DNA from 2 places in the Enterococcus spodopteracolus genome. Region 2 is predicted to be linked to the other one. Evidence: riboswitches for the same ligand, from Rfam matches in the RefSeq annotation. Region 2 holds a riboswitch; the other holds the start of a gene.
What was found. Region 2 has a riboswitch for FMN ahead of P3R27_RS09070 (ECF transporter S component). Riboswitches for the same ligand answer to the same signal wherever they lie in the genome.
Positions count from the first base shown of each region.

Region 1 (12,100 bases), on a different contig from region 2:
ATTTGTCTTTCTTGAACGCAAGCAGTGGACGAAACTGGATTGGCTCATGCGAATGAATGAACCAATCACAGCCGAGGATCAAGCCATGATCGATGCAGATATGCAACGACTAGTGCAACATTATCCACCCCACTATTTATTAGGTTTTGCTGAATTTTTTGATCACCGTTTGAAAGTCACGAAAGCAACCTTGATTCCTCGTCCAGAAACCGAAGAATTAGTCGCACTATGTTTGGCAAAAACAAGCAAAGAAACCTTAAATGTCGTGGATATCGGTACAGGAACTGGGGCAATCGCCATCAGTTTGAAAGCTACTAGAAAAAATTGGCGGGTCTCAGCAATTGATTTATCTTTAGAAGCACTAGCTGTCGCCAAGGAAAATGCAGAACATGAACAAACGACGATCAATTTTTATCATGGTGATACGTTGGAACCTGTCATGGATCAAACCTTTGATGTCATTATTTCTAATCCCCCTTATATCAGTCGAGCAGAATGGTCGGTGATGGATCAGAGTGTACGAACCTACGAACCGAAGATGGCATTGTTTGCTGAAGAAGATGGTTTAGCGATCTATCAGAAAATCGCAAAGGAAGCTTCACAAATATTAGCTAGCGATGGACAACTTTTTTTAGAGATTGGTTTCCAACAAGGAGCAGCTGTCAAAGCAATCATGGAGCAAGCCTTTCCCACAAAAAAAGTACGGATCAAAAAAGATATGGCAGGCAATGATCGGATGATTTTTGTTACCAATTAGTTTGTGGATGAAAAAATTTTTTTCTGTTTTTTTATAATAAAAAAACACTGATTTGATAAGGATGAAAACGAATATTTTAGTTATCAACATACTTATCCACTATTGACAAACTAGTTATCAACAATTTGTGTATAACTGTCTGGGAAAACGGAATAAAACAAGGATTTTAAAAAAAGAGGATGTGGATAGACTGTGGAAACAATGAAATATGATGAAACACAATTAAATGAAGCTGCGAAGGAATTAGCAGTAGGGAATCTAGTGTCTTTTCCAACGGAAACTGTCTATGGATTAGGAGCTAATGCCCTTTTACCGGAGGCTGTCAAACAAGTCTTTACAGTGAAAGGTCGACCACAAGACAACCCATTGATCGTCCATGTCGCCTCCTTCGAACAAGTAAAAGAGTATGTGGACAACTTTCACCCCCTAACAGAACAAATTGTGAAAAACTTTTGGCCAGGACCACTGACTTTGATTTTTCACATCAAAAAAGGCAGTTTACCGGGGATTGTCACTGGTGGTTTATCCACAGCTGCTTTTCGCATGCCAGATAACAAGAAAACATTAGAATTAATCCAATTAGCAGGTGTACCACTTGTAGGGCCAAGTGCCAACACTTCAGGTAAACCGAGTCCAACAACAGCAGACCATGTCTTTCATGATCTAAATGGGAAAATCACAGGGATCATTGATGATGGGGCGACGAGGATCGGTGTAGAATCAACGGTACTGGATTTGAGCGACCCATCTGCACCGCCGATGATCTTACGACCAGGAGCAATCACGAAAGAGCAACTAGAAGCTATCATTAAAAGTCCAGTGGCGACAGACCGCCATTTGGTCAAAGAATCTGAAACACCGAAATCTCCGGGGATGAAATACAAACATTACTCACCTGATACTCGAGTACTGATGGTTGAAAAAACGGATTGGCCAGAGGCGATTATCTGGACAAAAGAGCAAAAACTACGTACCGGTGTTTTAGCTGGACCAACAATAGCTGATCAGGTACGCAAGGATGTCGCAGCTGTGTATATGTATTACGATGATTCAGTAGAGGCAGCAACGAAAGGGTTGTTTGCGGGGTTACGTGGCTTAGATGATGATCGATTAGCTCTTGATCTGATTCTAGTACAAGTTGCACCTGAAGAAGGTCTAGGTATTGCTTATATGAATCGGTTGAAAAAAGCCGCAGGACAAAATTATTATAAAAAATGATCCAGAAGTGATTGCTGCAAAATCATTCTGTGATACAATCTAGGAAACAAACTAAAATAGCTATTTAAGAAATAATGTTCGTATTCTTAGCTAGTAATGTTTGGTCAACATCAAAAAAAGACAAATAAACTGAACAATCATTTGAAATTTAGAGAAGTTGACACATAAATAAATAAGGAGTTGTTGTTTGTGGTAGACTACAAAACGTTTGACCCTGATTTATGGGCAGCAATCGCAAAAGAAGAGGAAAGACAAGAAAACAATCTGGAGCTGATCGCTTCTGAAAACTTTGTCTCTGAAGCTGTGATGGCAGCACAAGGAAGTATTTTAACGAATAAGTACGCTGAAGGGTATCCAGGACATCGCTATTATGGTGGGTGTGAATTTGTGGATATCGTTGAAAATCTGGCGATCGATCGTGCCAAAGAATTATTTGGTGCCAATTTTGTCAATGTTCAACCACACTCTGGATCACAAGCCAATACAGCTGCATATCTTGCGTTAGTTGAACCGGGCGATACGATCTTAGGAATGGATCTTTCTGCTGGCGGACATTTGACACATGGCTCTCCAGTCAATTTTAGTGGAAAAACGTATCACTTTGTTGCTTATGGTGTAGATCCGACAACAGAAGTCATTGATTATAATGTCGTACGCATCTTAGCGAGAAAACATCAACCAAAATTGATCGTAGCAGGAGCAAGTGCTTATGGTCGAACGATCGATTTTGCAAAATTCAGAGAAATCGCGGACGAAGTTGGGGCAAAATTGATGGTCGATATGGCACACATTGCTGGTTTAGTTGCAGCGGGGGTTCATCCAAGCCCAATCCCTTATGCCGATATCACAACAACGACGACTCACAAAACATTACGAGGGCCTCGTGGTGGGATGATCTTAACAAACAATGAAGAATTGGCTAAAAAAATCAATAGCGCAGTTTTCCCAGGCATCCAAGGTGGCCCTTTGGAGCATGTGATTGCCGGAAAAGCTGCTGCATTTAAAGAAGCATTGACTCCTGAATTTAAGGAATATAGCGAACATGTCATTGCCAATGCAAAAGCCATGGCAAAAGTATTCAATCAATCGATTGGTACCCGAGTGATTTCAGGTGCCACAGATAATCATTTGATTTTGATCGATGTACGTGACTTAGAATTGAACGGAAAAGAAGCTGAAGCGATTTTGGACAGTGTTCATATCACCGTCAATAAAAACTCGATTCCCTTTGAAACACTAAGCCCCTTCAAAACAAGCGGTATCCGTATCGGGACACCAGCAATTACGACCCGTGGCTTCCGCGAAGAAGATGCGGCAAAAGTAGCTGAATTGATCGTCAAAGCTTTACAGGCAAAAGATGATGAAGCACAATTAGAAGAAGTGCGTGCAGGCGTCCGTGAATTAACAGAGCAATTTCCATTATATAAAAAATAAACAGTTTATAACTAAGAGTCATCAATAAAAAGGTAAGAGAATCGAAAAAGGTGAGACAATCAGGGATGTAGCTATTTGGTTGTCTCACCTTTTCTCTGATTGTTGAAGTGTTAGATGGCTCTCTGGAAATCTATACAGATAGTGTTGAGCTTCTTTCACAACCTAGATAAACGGTGTTCAAGAAGCAACACTTCGGTCATAAGGCAAAAAAATCAAAAATGAAACAGCCATTTTTAATTTTTCTGCCTTATGCCTTAGTGTTGATCGCTTCTTTCACAACCTCTTTCAATCTGATTTTTTGACTTTTGTCTGGTTGCTCTCTAGTATATGAGGTGTAATTTTATTTGTTGCATTCAACTTAGGGAGGAATCCGTATGACTGATCGAATTTCATTAGAAAAAGAAGCAATTGAGTTTAGTGATGCTAATGCACCGCACCCGCGTATCTATGAATTACCTCCGGAAGAAGGGCGTGATCTTCTAGAAGAAGTTCAAAGTTCTTCTGTGGAAAAATTACCTGTGGATATCGAGGATTTGAAAATGGACACCAATGATTGGGGACAAATCAATGTGCGTTTTATCCGTCCTGAAGGAAATGTAGAAAAATTACCTGTCATATTTTATATACATGGTGCTGGTTGGGTATTTGGAAGTGCCAAGACACATGACAAATTGATTCGAGAATTGGCTGTTCGTACAAATTCGATCGTGATTTTTCCTGAGTATAGTCGTTCGCCAGAAGCAAAATATCCTACTGCAATTGAACAAAACTACGCGATTTTGCAAAAACTTGCGGAGCTTTCTGAGTCGAAAGGCTTGGATCTTGAGAACTTGACAGTCGCTGGGGATTCCGTAGGTGGGAACATGGCAACGGTGATGACGATCCTTACAAAGCAACGTCAAGGATTACCAATCAAAAAACAATTACTATATTATCCTGTAACTAATGCAAATTTCGATACAGATTCTTATAACCAATTTGCAGAGAATTACTTCTTAACAAAAGAAGGGATGCAATGGTTCTGGGATCAGTATACGACAGATGAAAAGAAACGAGCAGAAATCACTGCCTCACCTCTACGTGCAAGTAAAGAAGAATTAACAGGTTTACCGCCTGCAATGATCTTGACAGGTGAAGCAGATGTGTTAAGAGATGAAGGAGAAGCATATGCTAGAGAACTTCGTGAAGCTGGCGTGGAAGTTACGCAAGTACGTTTCCAAGGGATCATCCATGATTTTGTCATGGTAAATACGATGGACCAAACCAATGCGACACGAGCAGCGATGAGTCTTTCGACAGAATGGCTAAAAAACTAGTTGTTTTTTGTCATCTTTTTCCATTAATAAATTAGAAAAATAACAAAAAACGTCTGATTTCCAGGCGTTTTTGTTATTTTTTGCTGATTTTAAAAAGAACATCGCTTTGTTTTTTTATTTCTTTGGTTTTCTTTAGGAAAATGACGGGTTAGACTAGTCAAGTCAGTGATTTTGTTTTACAATTAAAAAGAAACGAGAGAAAAAGGAGACAAAAAAATGGGCAAATTTCAAGTAATCGACCATCCATTGATCCAACACAAATTAACGATTATTCGCGACAAAAATTGTGGTACAAAAGTTTTCCGTGAGGTTGTTGATGAAATCGCTATGCTGATGGCATATGAAGTATCACGTGATATGCCACTTGAAGACATTGTCATCGAAACACCGATCACAGAAACAACACAAAAAACATTGTCTGGTAAAAAAGTAGCCATTATCCCAATCTTGCGCGCAGGTATTGGAATGGTTGACGGAATCTTAGAATTGATCCCAGCAGCTAAAGTCGGCCACATCGGATTATACAGAGATGAAGAAACGTTGGCACCGCACGAGTATTTCGTTAAATTACCGGAAGATATCGACGCACGTCAATTATTCGTCGTTGATCCAATGTTAGCGACAGGTGGCTCAGCGATCATGGCGATCGATGCTCTGAAAGCACGTGGCGCTTCAAACATTAAATTTGTTTGCCTTGTTGCAGCTCCAGAAGGTGTGAAAGCCTTACAAGAAGCACATCCAGATATTGATATCTATACTGCATCATTAGATGAAAAATTAAATGACAAAGGCTATATCGTTCCTGGTCTAGGTGATGCTGGCGACCGTTTGTTTGGCACAAAATAAGAAAATCAAATACAAAAAGATCTGGGTCGTACAAGAGCCCAGATTTTTTTGTACAATCGATTCAACCAAAATAAAAAACCACCCAATTGATGGATGGTAAAAAACTAAAGCTTACTCATATCTTTGTAATTGACAATGACAACGCCTTTACTTTGGGTCATCAAATCGGCATTCTCATTAGTTTCATCAATTGCAACAACAGCAGAGTTTTTCAATTGCTTGGAAATTGTTCCGGTTTGCGTTTTTCCGTGAATCATAAAGGTAACATGTGTATCAGTGGTAAATTTTTCTCCAAATTCTGACGGTTCGACCTTTGTTTCAAATTTTCCAAAAGTTGCCATTTTCATAAAACCTGCCTTTCATCTATAATTATAGCACATTTTTTGAAAAAAATCATGAAAGTAGAAAAATCTTCCATATTACCTCTTTACATTTCTTAACATAAAGACTATAATTTCTCTTGGAAACGCCAGCTTAGCTCAGTTGGTAGAGCAACGCACTCGTAACGCGTAGGTCACAGGTTCGATCCCTGCAGCTGGCATACGATAAAAGCAGTCATATCAAGGTTTTTACGCCTTTGATATGACTGCTTTTTGATTTTGGTGAAAAGAGAATGACTAAAAATGCCTACTTACAATAAATTTATTCCAATTGTTCACTTTGATTAATGAGACACGAAAATAAAACATTTTACTTGCTTTTTTCGAATTATTTAAAACGATCTTTAATCATAGGCCAAAAATTTTTTAATATTCTATTAGTTACCATTTCATAAGCATATAATCGTATTCTATTCATGCGATTCACACTAATTAAGTGGTTATGTTTAACCTACATTTTATTTTTATGTGTTTTTTTTAAGGTTGACACATGTAAGCTTTAAGAATATACTCTAAACGAATTGAATATTTCTTCGGGGCAGGGTGTAATTCCCGACCGACGGTGACGAGTTTACTCGAAGTCCGTGAACCACATTTTTGTGGTTGAGCTAGTGAAAATCTGGCACCGACAGTTAAAGTCTGGATGGGAGAAGAAAAATCGACTGAAGATCGGTTTTATTTGTATTAAAATCGATTATCTTTAGGTTTATTTAGTTATGCCCTGTGATTAAATTCGCAGGGCATTTTTTGTTGAAAGGGGGAATTGATATGCACCAGTCTTTCATGTTAGCTGCGATTGAAGAGGCAAGAAAAGGAAAGGGAAAGACCTTTACCAATCCATTAGTTGGAGCTGCGATTGTTAAAGAAGGAAAGCTACTCTCATTAGGTGCGCATTTACATTATGGCGAGGCTCACGCTGAAGTAAATGCTATTCAAAATTGTGGTTCCCCCGAAGAACTGTTTGATTCAACTTTATATGTTACTTTAGAACCTTGTAACCACCAAGGAAAACAGCCACCTTGTACGCAAGCCATTGTCCAGTCTGGTATCACAACGGTAGTCATAGGCCAACTTGATCCCAATCCTTTAGTAGCAGGAAAAGGCAGAAAATTTTTACAAAAGCATGGAATCAAAGTGATTGTAGGCGTAGAAGAAGAGAAATGTAGAGCATTGAATCCTTTTTATAACCACTTTTTTGAAATGGATCGTCCCTACATCACATTAAAACAAGCCGTTACACTAGATGGGAAAATCTCTATACAGAAAGATTCTAGGTACTCAATAACAGGCTCAGAGGCAATCTCAAGAGTTCGCAAAGAGCGAGGAGAATATCAAGGAATCGTGGTAGGGAGCGAAACCGTTCTAATTGATGATCCTCGTTTGTTACCTGATGTCGAAACTATCTTCCCACCAGTACGCATTGTTTTGGATCGTAGAGGACGGATCCTTAAAAGCCCTAAACTCGATCTTTTTCAAACGACCACAAGTCCGGTCTGGATATTTACGGAAAATCCTAAGCTAGAGGAACTATTTCCCCATGTAACTATTTTTTATACACCTAGGTTTTCTTTTGCATTCTTTATTGAGACCATGAGAAAGAAAGGTATTCAGTCGTTGTATATAGAAGGTGGAGCGAAAATCCATGATGTTTTTTTAGCAGAAAGTCTCTGGGATGAAGTCATCAGTTATATTGCACCCAAACTTTTTGGTGGAAAAAGTCCGATGTCTTTTCATAGTGAACGTTTAGTTTCTAAAGATCAACAATTAGAATTTTTAGAAATTGAACAGCTTGGAGAAGACATTCGAGTTAGGGGGAAACGAAAGCAATGTTCACAGGATTGATCATTGAACAAGGAACAGTCAAAGAAATTCGACGAAATCAACAAATGATCCAACTCACTTTTCAAACTTCCAATAGTGTCCTACGTGATTATAAAATTGGAGATAGTATGGCAGTCAATGGGGTATGTTTAACTGCTATTGAGACTTCAAGTACTTCTTTTAGAGCTGAAATAATGCCTGAAACCTTTAAACGGACCACTTTCTCCACCTTAAAAGTTGGAGATAGGGTAAATTTAGAACGAGCAGTTTCCATGAAGCAACGCTTTGAAGGCCATTTTGTTTCGGGACATATTGATACTGTTACAAGATTGATCAAAAAAATAGAGAATCAAAACACATTAGTTTTGACATTTGCTTACCCAACCAAATATGAAGGTGAAATCATTCCACAAGGATCAATTGCAATTAATGGAGTAAGTTTAACAGTTACGGATACTACAGCAGCAAGCTTTTCAGTTAGTCTGATTCCACATTCCAAATCTTTGACAAATCTGGGGAATTTAGGTGTAGGACATCTTGTGAATATAGAAACGGATATCATTGGAAAATATGTAAAGGCACAGAGAAAAAAATTTGAGAGGTACAAGGAGAAGGACTTACTATGAGTAATATTACTGAAGCAATCAAGACTTTGAAAAAGGGCGGTCTAATCATTGTAGCTGATGATGAAGATAGAGAAGCAGAAGGAGATTTAGTTGGTTTAGCCGAATACGTGACACCTGAGGCAGTTAATTTCATGATCAAATTTGGTCGAGGATTAATATGTGCGCCAATATCTAAGAAGATTGCGCAACACTTATCTTTAGAAGAAATGACAACTCATAATACTGATGCGTTTGGTACAGCTTTTACGATTAGTGTGGATCATAAACACACGAAGACTGGTATTTCAGCATTTGATCGAGCTACTTCCATTAAAGCATTGGCTGATCCTCGTTCGAAATCAAGTGATTTTCTTAGACCAGGACATATTTTTCCTTTAATTAGTGTAGATGGTGGAACGCTTATACGTCGAGGACACACCGAAGCTGCAATTGATTTGGCCAAATTAGCTAATAGTATAGAAGCCGCTTATATTTGTGAGATCCTGAAAGAGGACGGGACGATGGCAAGGATGAAAGATCTGACACGTTTATCTAAAGAATGGCAATTACCCTTGATCACTATTGATGAGTTGGTAAATTTTTTAGAAGAAAGCAGCCATATAACAGTAAATTTACCGACAGATTATGGTGATTTCAAATTGACTATTTATGAAGAGGGAGAAAAGCTGGAGCATTTATTGCTAACAAAAGGAGATATTCAAAATAGTCAGTCTCCTACATTAGTCCGTGTTCATTCAGAATGTTTAACTGGTGATGTCTTTGGTTCTCATCGTTGCGATTGTGGTGAACAGTTACATGAAGCAATGAGAATGATTGCAGAAGAGGGGACTGGAGCTATTCTTTATCTTCGTCAAGAAGGTCGTGGCATTGGATTGAGAAATAAGTTAAAAGCTTATCAATTGCAAGAACAAGGATTTGATACTTATGAAGCAAATATTGAATTGGGCTTTGCTCCGGATGAACGGGATTATCACTTTGCAACAGACATTTTAAAATCAATTGGTACAACTACTATTCGGTTACTTACAAACAATCCCGATAAAGTAACAGAGTTACAAAAAGCTGGAATTACGATTGTAGAAAGAGTACCAATTGAAACCTTCCCACAAAAGGAAAACCAAGCCTATTTAAAAACAAAAAAAGATAAGTTCAATCATTATTTATCATTATAAAAATAAAGGAGTGTAGACATGACGATTTATGAGGGGAATTATTCTACAAAGGATCTTCGAATAGGGATAGTAGTCGCGCGATTTAATGAATTTATCAATCAAAAATTGTTACAAGGAGCGTTGGACAATTTAAAAAGACATGGTGTTAAAGAAGAGCAAATTGATATTTATTGGGTACCGGGAGCTTTTGAAATTCCCTTTATTACCAAAAAACTCAGCGAAAAGGATAGTTATGATGGATTGATTACGTTGGGGACAGTTATCAGAGGTGCAACTACTCATTACGAATTGGTTTCCAATGAGGTAGCCAAAGGAGTCGCACATATTAACCTAGAGTCCAATATTCCAGTGATGTTCGGTGTATTAACCACAGAAACTATTGAGCAAGCAATTGAAAGAGCAGGTACGAAAGCAGGAAATAAAGGTAGTGAAGCTGCTCAAGGGTTAATTGAGATGATTTCTCTTTCACAACAAATTTAAGAATTATTATTTTTAAAAATATGATGATTTTACTGCGGGTATACTAACCTCCAGTTTACTGAATATATTAAAAGCAGTTCTTAATATCAAAAATATCTGTCAGGATAATTCTTGCCAGGTATTTTTGATAAGTAAAAAGGTTACGTAGGTAATAATGATTTCTGTCATAACATATATAAGATTTAAAAGTTCCGTAATGTTACAATATTTTACTCAACACATTTTTCATATTGCTAATATTTCATGATTTCCCTTGGAAGATATGTAATTTGGGTAACGTAATATCTCAGCATCGACGTCGAAAGTTTAAATGTAAGATTATTAAAATCATGATTTTTAAAAATATGTTTAAGTGATAGAAATTCCCACTTTTTCATGAAGCTAATGTGATAAAAAACCATTATAATAATATCAAATATTTTTAAATATGTAAAAAAATATTTGTTTTTTTATATGTATCTAAAATAAGTAAAAATTACCTTGAAAAAACGTTTGTTTTTTATATTAATGTTATATATTTTAGTTCATTTTTAAGAAAACGCTATCAAAAAAATTCTGACACTGTTACACTTTAACTAAATGAGTGAAAGGAAGTGGACAGCAATGGATTTAGTGATTGCAACAGATTATGAAACACTTAGTGAAGTAACAGCAGGGATCGTTTTAGAGAAGATGTTGAAGCATAGAAGAGTGAATTTATCTTTGACAACCGGAAATTCACCTAAGATGGCCTACGAGATTTTGGTTGATAAGCTTAGTAAATTACAGATGGATACATCGATGATCCATTATTATAATTTTGATGAAGTGGCGCTGAAGGATAAGCAGTATGGTTTGACTATGTCAGGACTAAAAAAAGCTCTTTATGATCCGATCGGAGTTGCTGCTGAGAATATTCACGAACTGACTATTGAGAATTATCATGAGGTTGACAAAAAAATTGCTCAAGCAGGTGGCTTGGATTTAGTTTTGATGGGACTTGGTGAGGATGGTCATTTCTGTGGGAATATGCCAGGGTACACCGATTTTAGCAAGGAAACCTATAGTATTCCAGTCATTCCTGGAGATCAGATGTACGAATCGTTGCAAGAACATCTGGGAGAAGAACCTGGGGATTACTTCGTGACATTTGGACCAAAGACGGTCATGGCAGCGAAACAGCTAGTATTGATCGTTAATGGCGAACATAAAGCAGAGATCATCAAACAAGTCATTAAAGGACCGGTAACGGAGGAAATTCCTGCATCCATTTTAATGACTCATCCCAATATCACAGTGATTTTAGATGAAGCAGCTGCAAAATTATTAAAATAAATAGTCATATCAATGGATTGTTTCAAAGAACAACACAGAATCCACGAAAATCATATTACCGATTTTTGTGGATTTTTTTGCATTTCTGAATTTATCCGTAGACTCGTTTTCCATCGTATTCTCCGGTAGAATAGATAAGAAAACAGACCATATCGTTCATTGGCGAAAAACTGCCAGAATAGGAGAAAGAGATGAATCAGTTTTATAAGAGAATCCAATATAAATTTTCTGAATTAAATCAAGTGGAAAAAAATATCTTAGATTATTGTTTGCATCAATCAAGAAAAGTTTCCTCCATGACAGCCGAAGAATTAGCGAGTGAAACATTTACCAGCCAATCGACTATTACTCGAATGGCAAAAAAGCTTGGCTTTAAAGGATTTCAAGAATTTAAGTTTGCCCTTAAAAGTTACCGGTCATTAGAAGAAACGAGTGGTTCTACTGATGTGTCGGATGAATTCAAACCATTGATCAATGAAATCCTTCGTCAGTTTACAGAGACGTTAGAAAAAATCGAGCCGAAACAAATCGATCGCGCAGTCAATATGATTAAAGAAGCACAACGTATTGAACTGTTTGCTGTAGGGCAAAGTATTCCGGTCGCTGTTTCCCTGAATCGAAAATTGCATTTTCTTGGTAAAAATGTGGGGCATTCAACCGATTGGGACGAATTGCTAGCAGTGAGTAAACAACTAGGAGAAGGAGATCTTGCTATTTTTATTAGTCATAGTGGGGA
Region 1 is NZ_JARJHD010000001.1:226,197-238,296, forward strand. It holds gene prmC (peptide chain release factor N(5)-glutamine methyltransferase) at 1-757, shown strand, start outside; gene P3R27_RS01040 (L-threonylcarbamoyladenylate synthase) at 950-1,975, shown strand; gene glyA (serine hydroxymethyltransferase) at 2,165-3,409, shown strand; gene P3R27_RS01050 (alpha/beta hydrolase) at 3,784-4,725, shown strand; gene upp (uracil phosphoribosyltransferase) at 4,942-5,571, shown strand; gene P3R27_RS01060 (hypothetical protein) at 5,676-5,918, opposite strand; tRNA gene P3R27_RS01065 (tRNA-Thr) at 6,040-6,112, shown strand; FMN riboswitch at 6,477-6,610, shown strand; gene ribD (bifunctional diaminohydroxyphosphoribosylaminopyrimidine deaminase/5-amino-6-(5-phosphoribosylamino)uracil reductase RibD) at 6,720-7,793, shown strand; gene ribE (riboflavin synthase) at 7,778-8,398, shown strand; gene ribA (GTP cyclohydrolase II) at 8,395-9,570, shown strand; gene ribH (6,7-dimethyl-8-ribityllumazine synthase) at 9,589-10,050, shown strand; gene P3R27_RS01090 (glucosamine-6-phosphate deaminase) at 10,654-11,364, shown strand; gene P3R27_RS01095 (MurR/RpiR family transcriptional regulator) at 11,556-12,100, shown strand, end outside.
Region 1: another riboswitch for FMN. It lies ahead of ribD (bifunctional diaminohydroxyphosphoribosylaminopyrimidine deaminase/5-amino-6-(5-phosphoribosylamino)uracil reductase RibD); the one in region 2 lies ahead of P3R27_RS09070 (ECF transporter S component).

Region 2 (12,100 bases):
CACTTTAAATGCAGATGAAATGGATAAGTTGATCCAAAAAGTAGAGGACGCAGGTATCAGCGTCGTTGACGAAAATGGTGAACCATCGATCCATAGTCTGAAAAGTGCTGAGAAAAAAGCAGAACAAGCTAAAACAGAAGATCTTTCTGCACCGACAGGTGTCAAAATCAATGATCCTGTTCGGATGTACCTCAAAGAAATTGGCCGCGTCTCCCTTTTAACTGCAGAAGAAGAAGTAGCATTAGCATTGAAGATCGAAGAAGGTGACCAAGAAGCGAAACAACGCTTAGCTGAAGCTAACCTTCGTTTAGTTGTAAGTATTGCCAAAAGATATGTGGGGCGTGGGATGCAATTTTTAGATTTGATCCAAGAAGGAAATATGGGATTGATGAAAGCTGTTGAAAAATTTGACTACCGTAAAGGGTTCAAATTTTCTACCTACGCAACTTGGTGGATCCGTCAAGCGATCACACGTGCGATTGCTGACCAAGCCCGCACGATTCGTATTCCAGTGCATATGGTGGAAACCATCAATAAATTGATCCGTATCCAACGTCAATTACTACAAGACTTAGGAAGAGAACCAACGCCTGAAGAAATCGGTGCTGAAATGGATCTTCCTACAGAAAAAGTACGCGAAATTTTAAAAATCGCTCAAGAACCTGTCTCATTAGAAACACCAATCGGTGAAGAAGATGATTCACATTTAGGTGATTTTATAGAGGACCAAGAAGCAACTAGTCCTGCGGAACATGCAGCGTATGAATTATTGAAAGAACAATTAGAAGATGTCTTAGATACTTTGACAGATCGTGAAGAAAATGTTTTACGTTTGCGTTTTGGCTTAGATGATGGCCGTACACGTACGTTGGAAGAAGTAGGTAAAGTCTTCGGCGTGACTCGTGAACGTATTCGGCAAATCGAAGCAAAAGCATTAAGAAAACTTCGCCACCCATCACGCTCAAAACAATTGAAAGATTTCTTGGAATAATCAAGAAATAATTTTTTAAACAATAAAACAGATCATTTTTCTTGAATGATAGAAAACCCTCAAAGTAGGAGATCTCTCCAGCTATTGAGGGTTTGTTTTTTATCAAACAATTCAACTAGCTTTCAACAAAGGGCTGTTTAAACAAAGTAGTTCGTTACGGTCGTTATTTATTTTTTACTGAAGGACTTATTTGTTTTTTTATAAAATCCTTAGGATATCCTATTGGCGTGTGGATTAGATTATGGTAGATTTAATGGTAGCGAAAACCTAGTAAAGGAGCCGATCGCTAAGTGATAAAAAAATGTCCAAAATGTGGATCAGAAAAAATCAAAGATCAATCAAAATGTCCAGAATGTGACTTTGAACCACAACAAGTTGAACTGACACAATTACCCCAAACAGATGAAAATCAATCGTTAGACGAAACAGCTGAGGAAGTTTATCCAGACAGTATCGTGAATGATCCAATCGAGTGGTCAGAACTAAAAGATCTACCGTTGGAGTCTGTCATGGAGTTGTTTGACTCAAGTGAAACGAGCACTGAGTCAAAGGATGATCAAGTAGATAAAAAAGAAAATACCGATCTTGACAAAGAAAAAACAGATAAAGATCACTCTGCTACATCTGAGCAAAGAGAAAAAGCTCAGCAGAAAAAACGAGTAGCTGAATTAAAAGAAGCAGTAAACAATGAAGAAGAAAATTCCATTCTAGCTGCTTACATCAAGGCACATCGTGAAGATACGACTGAAGAACACGCAAAAGAGCTGCTTCGAATGATCGAAACGGCGGCAGCAACGGGTGAGGATTCAGTCGCCATTCGCTTGTCGGAAAATACAACTGAGCAAGTTTCTCCGGACAAATCTCAAGAGGATGCAACAAAAGAGCCACCAGTGGAAGAAACAATCATGGAAGATACTGTGGTGGAAGATTCTTCAACAAGTACAGAAGAACAAGTAGACGTAACTAAAAATATAGAAGAAACCGCCCCAGTTTCTACGGAAGAACCTATAGAGCCGACTGAACCGATCGAAGAGGAAAGTTCTGAGGTTGAGAGTACGAAAGCTGATTCAACAGATGCACCGCAAACAAAAGAAGCTCCTGAAACAACTGAACTGGTGGAAATACAGCCGGAACAGACAAAGGTTGAGGAACAAGAAGCAAGCAATGCATCCATCAAAAAAGAAGAATTGCCAAATGATCGAGGAGCAAAGAAATCCAAAAAAGGATTATACCTGACGAGTGCGGCAGTGCTTTTACTTGGTGCAGGTGGTTGGATGTATTATGATCATCAGCAAAAAGTTCAAGCAGAAATCGCTGCTGAAACCCAACGTAAACAAGAGAAAATGACTGATTTACAATCAGATTTAGCTGCGTTTTATTTAGATGATGATGAACAGTTCATTCGTACAAGTATGATCAATCAAGACTTGTCAAAATTAAGGGCATCATTGAATGAGGTCAAAGCTGAAAAAGGTTATGCAGATCTGGAAAAAACCTTTGAAGATATCCAATCAAAGATCAAACAGATCCAAAGGGTCAATGAATGGTTTGTTACACCAGTTATTGCAGATGATCAACTGATCGCAGAACCCAAATTGAAAGCGGACCAAGCAATCCAAAGTTTTGAAACAGATGATACAGCATTTGGTCAATTGATCGACAAAGCGACAAATGAAGCAACCAAACAGTATCAACAACTTCAAACAGCAAAAGAAAAAACTGCTGTGATCTATGCAGATGGTCAAGTAAAAGATTCAGCGACGAAAGAGCAGTACGACACAGCAAAAGCAGAAGTGGCGAAAGTAAAAAATACAGAATTAGTCAAAGTACTTGTGACCGAATTGGACAAAGTCGATGAAGCTTTGACGAAAAAAGAAGAAGCGAAGAAAGCCGAAGAAGCAAAGAAAGCTGAAGAAGCGAAGAAAGCCGAAGAAGCGAAACAAGCGCAAGCGCAGGCTGAAGCACAAGCACAAGCAGCTGCTCAACAAACTGAGTCGACACAAACAACGCCAGCGACTAACTCCGCAAACCGTCCAATCATGGAAACAAGAGCTAGTGATGTCGCAGATGCTTCTAATCCTGCTTGGAATTGGGCACCAGGAGTTAAAGAAAGTGTGATCGCAACAAGTATTGCACGAGGATACATCGTAGAGGGCGGCTATCGATTAGAGAAAGCTCGCATCGAAAATGGTGAAGGATACTACAACCTTTATGCGACTTCCACTAAATCATCTTTGATGAATGGTATCGATGAAAGTGCTCTACCATTTTATATTGTCACAATCAATTGTAAAACTGGTTGGTTTGGTGGAAACGGTAGTAACTAGATCAGTGGTAGTTAGCTAGAGTATAGTTCTATCAGCCTGATTTGCTATTCCTACAAAGCAAAACAACAATGGTCCAGAAGCAATTTTTCTTTCCATCATAGCATCAAAAATAGGCCATAAAATCCAAAAATATGAGGATATTTTCGGGTTTTATGGCCTATTTCAGTCGAACACTGCCGGCTCAAGCTTTTATGGAGAATCTCTATCTATAAACATGGCGTTATGTTATGATAGCAAAGAAATGTTGGAATACAAAGGCCTTTTAGAAAAGGAGAAAAAGATGAACGAATTATTAGCAAATGTCTTTACCGCAATGGTGATTGACGAAAATGAAAAAAATTATTTTGTCCAGAAAAATGGACAAACTTTCCGTTTGAGCAAAGAGGAAGGAGAGCATACGATCGGTGAAGCAGTCGAAGGGTTTGGTTATCAGAATCAAAAACAAGAAAATCGTTTTACAACGGTGATCCCGAAGAGTCGCATTGGTCATTATGCTTTTGGAACAGTTACTTCTTCAAGAAAAGATCTAGGTGTTTTTGTTGATATTGGTTTACCGGATAAAGATTTTGTTGTTTCACTGGATGAGCTACCTACAATGACTGAGTTGTGGCCCAAAAAAGGGGATCAGTTGATGATCGCTTTGCGTGTCGACGCGAAAGATCGCATTTGGGGAAGTCTAGCAGAAGAAAGAATCTTCAAATCACTAAGTAAGCATGGTTCAGAAGAATTGAAAAATAAAAACATCTCAGGAATTGCTTATCGTTTGAAGCTGACTGGCACGTATCTGCTGACGGATGATTTTTATATTGGGTTCATCCATCCTTCAGAACGTTACCGCGAACCACGTTTAGGTGAAAAATTAGAAGGACGCGTAGTTGGGACTAGACCTGATGGTGTGTTGAATGTCTCTTTGAAACCACGTGCACACGAAGCGATTTCTGATGATGCACAAATGATCTTAACGATTTTAGAACGTTCGGCAGATCAACAAATCGCATTCACTGACAAATCAGATCCAGATGAGATCATGCGTGCCTTTGGGATCAGTAAAGGGGCATTTAAGCGAGCAATTGGTAATTTATTGAAACAAGGATTGATCCAACAAGAGGATGGCGTGACGAAATTGGCAAAAAAATCTAATTGAGAATGACTTGCATGTTTTTCTCGTCTAGCTTATAATAATTTTAATCTAGAACGGTTGATTAGATATCTTAATTATAATCATTATAAATTGTTGGGGTTGAGAAAATGGGCATGAATACAATGTCAGTAATGAAAAAAACAAAACAACAGCTACATGAATCTGGGTTTAAACTGACCCCACAACGAGAAGCAACCTTGCTCGTCCTCTTAGAGAACGAAAAAGAACACTTGTCAGCAGAAGAAGTTTTCTTTCTAGTCAAAAAGAAAAACTCAGAGATCGGTTTGGCCACCGTTTATCGGACGTTGGAGATTCTAACGGATCTAAAAGTTATCGACAAAGTCAGCTTCAATGATGGTGTGGCTCGGTATGATCTGCGAAAAGAAGGAGCCAAACATTTTCATCATCATCTCCTGTGCTTAGATTGTGGAACGATCGAGGAAGTCGAAGAAGATCTGCTAAGTGAAGTTGAACAAGTGATCGAACAGCGTTACCACTTTTTTGTCAAAGATCATCGTTTGACCTTTCATGGTATTTGCCAAGAATGCTATAATAAGAAAAAAGAAAGAAAGACCGTCTGAATTGATAGACGGCTTTTTCTTTGAAGTGTCTATTGAAAAATAGACTACCGAAACCAAAGGCTATCTGATATGATAAAGAAGCATGAGGTGAGAATGATGGAAGAAGAAATCAATGAATATCTTCGCTATTTAAGTATCGAGCGTGGATTATCGTTTAATACTCGAAAAAGTTATGAACGGGACTTGAATCAATACTTGCACTATCTAAAAGAACACGAGATAACCTCTTGGCAAACAATTGATCGATTTGTCGTCATCCAATACTTAGAAACGTTGCATGCGGAAAATAAGGCTTCTGCAACGATTACACGTATGATTACAAGTTTAAGAAAATTCCATCAATTTTTGCGACAAGAACGGTATACAGAACAAGATCCAATGCAACACATCGAGACCCCGAAGAAAGCCCAAAAGTTGCCAAGTACGTTGTCTTTAAAGGAAGTAGAACGGCTGATCGAAGCACCTGATACATCGAAAAGTTTAGGGATCAGAGATCGCGCTATTTTAGAAGTCATGTATGCAACAGGGATGCGTGTGAGTGAGTTAGTCGGACTGAAGTTAGGCGATTTGCACCTGTCTTTAGGACTGGTTCAAACCTTAGGTAAAGGAGATAAGGAACGAATCATTCCTTTAGGCGATTATGCAATCCAATGGTTAGAACGTTATTTGGATGAGGTTCGTCCTTTACTAGTCAAAAATCCATCTGAAACTCACGTTTTTTTGAATCATCATGGTTCAGGTCTTTCTCGACAAGGAATATGGAAAAATTTAAAACAACTTGTTCGAGAAGCAGGGATCTACAAAGACGTGACCCCTCATACATTGAGGCATAGTTTTGCGACACATTTACTAGAGAATGGGGCGGATTTACGTACCGTTCAAGAACTATTAGGTCATGCAGATATTTCAACGACACAGATCTATACACATATCACGAAAAAAAGAATGACAGATGTCTACAAGCAGCATTTCCCAAGGGCTTAGTTTATAGGATGGTGAGAAAATGTTAACACATTATCGAAAAGAAAACCGAAAAATCGCGATGGGACTATTGAGCTTTCATAAAAAGTTAAATGCAGAATCAAGTTTACTAAAAGAGATCGATACGTATGAATCTGCTGAAGATTATGAACTTTTTTTCTATACACCAGAAGATTCTACAAATATCCAAGGAATCATTGGTGTGCATTGGAGTGCTAAAGATCAGATGACGATTCACGATATTTCGTTGAATCCTTCCTACCGGGGGGAGAATATTGGGTTTCAAATGTTGAATGAATTGCAAGCAAAATACCCCGATGTGTTGATCCATCCAACGGATATCACAGAAGCTTATTTAAGTAGATGGATCAATGAAAATAAGGAAGAGTGAATGATGTGACAGAAATCAATATCAAATTAGATGTCTTTGAAGGTCCATTAGATTTACTCCTTCATCTGATCCAAGATATGGCGATCGATATTTACGATATCCCGATTGCCACTATCACGGAACAATACATGAACTATATCCATACGATGAAGACGCTTGAGTTAGCTGTGGCAGGAGAATACCTCGTCATGGCGGCAACACTGATGGCAATCAAAAGCAAGACATTATTGCCTATCCAAGAAGTGAGCAATGACGAAGAAGAATTTTGGGAAGAAGATCCTCGTGACGAATTAGTCAATCAGCTGTTAGAATACCGCAAATTCAAGTATGCAGCAGAGAAACTTACTGAAAAGGCAGAAGAACGTAGTTTGTATTTCACAAAAGAACCTTCTGCAATCGATGAGTTATTGGGGCAAGAAAAACCATTGAAGCGTGGACAAGTGAAAAAAATCGATTTATTTCAAGCCATGCAGAAAATTTTAGAACGAAAGAAATTTGCCCAAAAGGAAGAAAAAACGATCGCACCTGATGATGCGACAATCGAAGAACGAATGACATTTATCCAACAGCGCATCGTCTCTCAAAAAAATGGCTGTTTGTTCGAATCTTTTTTTGAAACGCCGTCCAGGAATGAAGTCGTCACAACATTTTTGGCGATTCTCGAATTGATGAAAAATGGACAGATCGTGGCTCAGCAAGAAAAAAATTATGAATCAATCATGCTTTATCCAGCAGTAGGAGATACACAACATGACGAAATTAAGTGAACTTGAAGCAATCTTATTTATAGTAGGAGAAGAAGGAACGACAATCGAAGAATTGAGTACCTTACTGACCTATACACGAGAGGAAACGACTGCTTTAGTAGCAGAGTTGGCAGCTAGTTATGAAGCAAATGCCAACACAGCGTTACATCTTTTTGAAACAGAAAAACAAATCGTGCTGACTACCAAAAAAGAGTTAGCGCCGATCGTCAAAAGATACACGCAAGGGACGTCGAATACCTTGTCACAAGCGGCAATCGAAACACTAGCAATCATTGCATATAAACAACCGATCACTAGAAGTGAGATCGAGTTGATTCGTGGTGTTCAAGTTTCTGGCGCGATCCAACGCTTGACTGCACATCAACTGATCGAAGAAAAAGGGCGAGTTGAGGGACCAGGTCGCCCGATCCTTTACGGGACCACAAGTCATTTTTTAGATTATTTTGGTCTGAGATCGCTAAATGAGTTACCCGATATTCAAGATATCGAACGTTCACTGGAAGAAGACGCACCCCTTGATTTATTTTTTGATGGCGTGCATGAAGGAGAAAACATATAATGGAAAGATTACAAAAAGTAATTGCTCACGCAGGAATTACCTCTCGACGTAAAGCCGAAGAATATATTTTGGCTGGTCGAGTAAAAGTAAATGGTCAAGTCGTCAAAGAACTTGGCGTAAAAGTTGGCAAACACGACACAGTGGAAGTCGACCAAGTGCCGATCTATCAAGAAGAATATGGCTACTATTTACTTTATAAGCCAAAAGGGGTCATTTCTGCTGTAGCAGATGACAAGGGCCGGAAAGTAGTGACAGACCTATTACCAATGGTCAAAGAGCGTATCTATCCAGTTGGACGACTAGATTATGATACTTCTGGCATACTTTTATTGACGAATGATGGTGATTTTGCGCAACGATTGACGCATCCAAAGCATGAAGTTGATAAAGTATATGTTGCCAAAGTCAAAGGGATCGCCACTAAGTCAGCGCTGAATCCATTGACAAAAGGCATCAAAATTGAAGGTAAGAAAACGTCACCTGCAAAGTATGCAATTTTATCTGTTGATCCTCATACGAATCATAGTATCGTAGAATTAACGATTCATGAAGGCCGTAACCACCAAGTAAAAAACATGCTACAAGCCGTCGGGTTACCTGTGCAAAAATTAAAACGAGAAAAATATGGCGAATTGACCTTGCAAGGTTTACGTCCTGGTGAGTATCGTGAGCTGAATAAAAAAGAAATCAGTCAGTTATTGAATCAATCAAAATAAATAACTTACTTTTTGTAAGGTTAAATACCTTGCTTTTTTGTTATGAAATAAGTATAATAAAATGGTAAACAAAAATTAGATATGGTTCGTCTTCAGGGGCAGGGTGAAATTCCCGACCGGTGGTTATAGTCCACGACCTACTTTTGCGAGTAGCTGAATCGGTGAAATTCCGATACCGACAGTAAAGTCTGGATAAAGAAGATAGAGCTTATTTGGCATACGTATGTACAAATGACTCTAACTCTATTTTCCCCTGCGAAAATAGAGTTTTTTTGTTTGTGTTTACGTGGTTGAATAGTTCGCTGAAGAGGAATCCCAACAGGAGGATTTCAACATGAAGAACACCCGAGTACAAAAAATGGTTGCGGTCGCATTATTTGCTGCAATCGGATTGGTTTTGCAATTTTTCTCATTTCCAATCATGCCAACATTTAGCTTTTTGAGAATCGATTTTAGTGATATCCCAGTTTTGATCAGCATGTTTTTATTTGGCCCGTTAGCGGGGATCGTTACCGCGTTTTTACGTTCAATCTTACATTTGATTATGACCGGTTTTAGTCCAGAGAATCTAGTTGGCGACGTCGCTAGTTTCTTTTCAACAGCGGTCTTTACTTTACCGATTTTCTACATCTTCAAAAGAAACAAATACCAAAAAGGAAAAAATCAAATTTTAGGCGTGATTAGTGGAACACTTGCACTAACCATTTTCATGAGCATTGCGAACTATTTTGTGGTCACACCTCTTTATTTAACATTTTTAGGCCTAAACGCAACCCAAATGTTAGGTATGCCACTGGCAAATTACATTCTGATTGGTATTGTACCTTTTAACTTGATCAAAGGATTTATCGTTAGTGTGGCATTCCTTGTCTTACACGCCAAACTACTACCTTGGTTGAGCAGAAAACAACACCAGTTAGAAAAACGGCATAGCGTTGTAAAATAAAAGTAAACGATTCTGTTAAAAAAGATAACGATATCATATAATACAAAAAATACAAGTAAACTTGAAAGTAGTAGTTTCTACTTTCAAGTCAGACTGTAGACAAAAAGGAGTGGCTTAATTGCAACTCCTTTTTGTTATTTTTTATAGAAATTTGAAATAAAAAGCCATAGGCTTTTTTGCTTTACATAGCCATGTGGCTAGTTTTTTTAAATTCATGGCAGCAAACATAAGCATCGTGTGCGTGGCGACTTTTTTAAAGACCTCGATATTTTGTCCAACGCCTACCATGCTTTTCTTTTGCATCTGCAAATATTCGTTCAATGGTTTGTTTGCTCTTTGTATAAATTTCTCTATTCAACGCCGTATGGCGTTGGTATTTTTTTAATTAAAAAGGGCATTTTCAGTTATTAATAGAGAGCCTAGATAGGTTTTTCAGGAGGATAACAAATGACCAATCATAGGGATTCACATAGCTAACGTTTATTTTTTTAAGTTTTACTTAATATTTTGTCATGAAAAAAAATTCAATAACCAACACTGTGTAAGCGTTTTATAAATTGTGTCTGAGTATTTTTTGCCTTTTTGTATAAAAATGTATTTTATACGTTTTGATGTGAAATTCTTCTCCTTTTGTTTGTTAGATGGACCTGATATGATAGACGACGGAAACGCTACAATTATTATGAATAAAGTATTTCAATTAAATAATCAAAGGAGGGGCAATAAACGAGGGTTTTGAATAAAATTTATCGAATTTACTAGTTATTATTTTTGTTCTTATCATCTTTTTGATAAAATACCGATGTGTCAAAGATTTTTGAAACAAGAAAGGAAGAAGAAAATGGAACAAACAACGAAGAAGAAATTTCAAATGCCTTCAGCGTACTCGGTCTTATTCATTATTATTGCCATTATCGCTGTACTTACATGGTTCATCCCAGCAGGACACTACAGTGTGGATGAAGCCGGTAATATCATTGCAGGGTCTTACGAAAGAGTCCAACAAAATCCACAAGGACTTTGGGATATCTTTATGGCTCCAGTCAACGGGATGTTGGGTGTACCAGCGGGTGAGTTAACGAAAGAAACACCTGCGGCAATTCCAATTTCCTTCTTTATCTTAATTGTTGGTGGTTTCTTAGGAATCATCAATAAAACTGGCGCATTAGATGCTGGAATCGCAACTGTTGTGAAACGCTTTAAAGGGAAAGAAAAAATGTTGATCCCTGTATTGATGCTTTTATTCGCTTTAGGTGGTTCAACTTATGGAATGGCGGAAGAAACGATTCCATTTTACGCATTATTGATTCCTGTCATGATGGCCGTCGGTTTTGATACTGTCACAGCAGTAGCCATCGTGTTGGTCGGATCTCAAGTGGGTTGTTTGGCATCAACAGTTAACCCATTTGCGACAGGAGTTGCATCACAAGCTGTTGGTATTTCAATGGGCGAAGGAATTGGGTTACGTTTCTTTATGTTCGTTGTCTTACTAGCAATCTCTATTATTTATGTGTATCGTTATGCGTCGAAGATCGAAAAAGATCCAACCAAATCTTTAGTATATAATCAGCGCGAAGAAGACATGAAACACTTTGATATCGAAGCAATCAATCGTCAAGAAATGATCACGAAAAAACAAAAACATGTTAATGTATTGTTCTTCCTTACTTTTGGTATCATGATCATTAGCTTGATTCCATGGACAACATTAAATGAAAACTTCACTATTTTTGAGTCATTGACAAATTGGTTAACTGGCCTACCAGTAATTGGAACTGTTTTAGGTAAAAACATGTTGCCTCTAGGTGATTGGTATTTCCCTGAAATCACAATGTTATTCTTAGTTATGTCAATCGTTGTGGCAATCACTTTTGGTATGAAAGAATCTGATTTTGTCAAAGAATTCTTAGCAGGTGCTTCAGACTTGATTGGTGTAGCAATCGTTGTTGCTGTTGCTCGTGGGATCCAGGTAGTGATGAACAACGGTTTGATCACAGATACGATCTTACATTGGGGAGAACAAGGATTAAGCTCATTATCATCAAGTGTCTTCTTGATCCTTACATTTATCTTCTATATCCCTATGTCATTCTTGATTCCATCAACTTCTGGCTTAGCAGCTGCTACAATGGGCATCATGGGACCAATGGGAGAATTTGCTGGTGTCGGTAAAGATCTAGTAATCACTGCTTACCAATCAGCATCTGGATTAGTGAACTTGATCACACCAACTTCTGCTATCGTGATGGGTGCAATCGCCATTGCTCGCTTTGATATTTCCGTTTGGTGGAAATTCATTGGGAAGTTGATTGCCATCTTATTTGTTGCTATCTGTGTGATCTTAGGTGTAGCAGCAATGTTCTAATTCTAGACAAATGACAGCCAAAGTTCTATGATAAATGAAGAAACAATATCTATTGACTGAATAAAGAGACATGAATCCTTTATTCACCATGTACGATGTATCGCTTGTATGTAAGAGATCGTCGGTAGAAACAAGACCTTTGAAAAACAAGTTACTCTGTTGATGGAATGGTGACTGAAAAATCCAGCTCCAAGAAATAAGCGACAAAACCCGAAACTTGGATTTTGGGTTTTGTCGCTTATTTCCAAAGGCGTCGGCTTTTTCACAGAAAATTTCGTAAAGAGTGGCCTATTTAACTCGAGCAGATGTACATGTGGATCAAAGTAGTATTTTCT
Region 2 is NZ_JARJHD010000006.1:74,683-86,782, reverse strand. It holds gene rpoD (RNA polymerase sigma factor RpoD) at 1-991, shown strand, start outside; gene P3R27_RS09110 (cell division site-positioning protein MapZ family protein) at 1,282-3,318, shown strand; gene P3R27_RS09105 (CvfB family protein) at 3,599-4,462, shown strand; gene fur (ferric iron uptake transcriptional regulator) at 4,567-5,040, shown strand; gene xerD (site-specific tyrosine recombinase XerD) at 5,137-6,024, shown strand; gene P3R27_RS09090 (GNAT family N-acetyltransferase) at 6,044-6,412, shown strand; gene P3R27_RS09085 (segregation/condensation protein A) at 6,409-7,179, shown strand; gene scpB (SMC-Scp complex subunit ScpB) at 7,163-7,738, shown strand; gene P3R27_RS09075 (pseudouridine synthase) at 7,738-8,454, shown strand; FMN riboswitch at 8,539-8,661, shown strand; gene P3R27_RS09070 (ECF transporter S component) at 8,789-9,400, shown strand; partial or broken gene P3R27_RS15430 (transposase) at 9,542-9,770, opposite strand; gene P3R27_RS09060 (YfcC family protein) at 10,242-11,765, shown strand.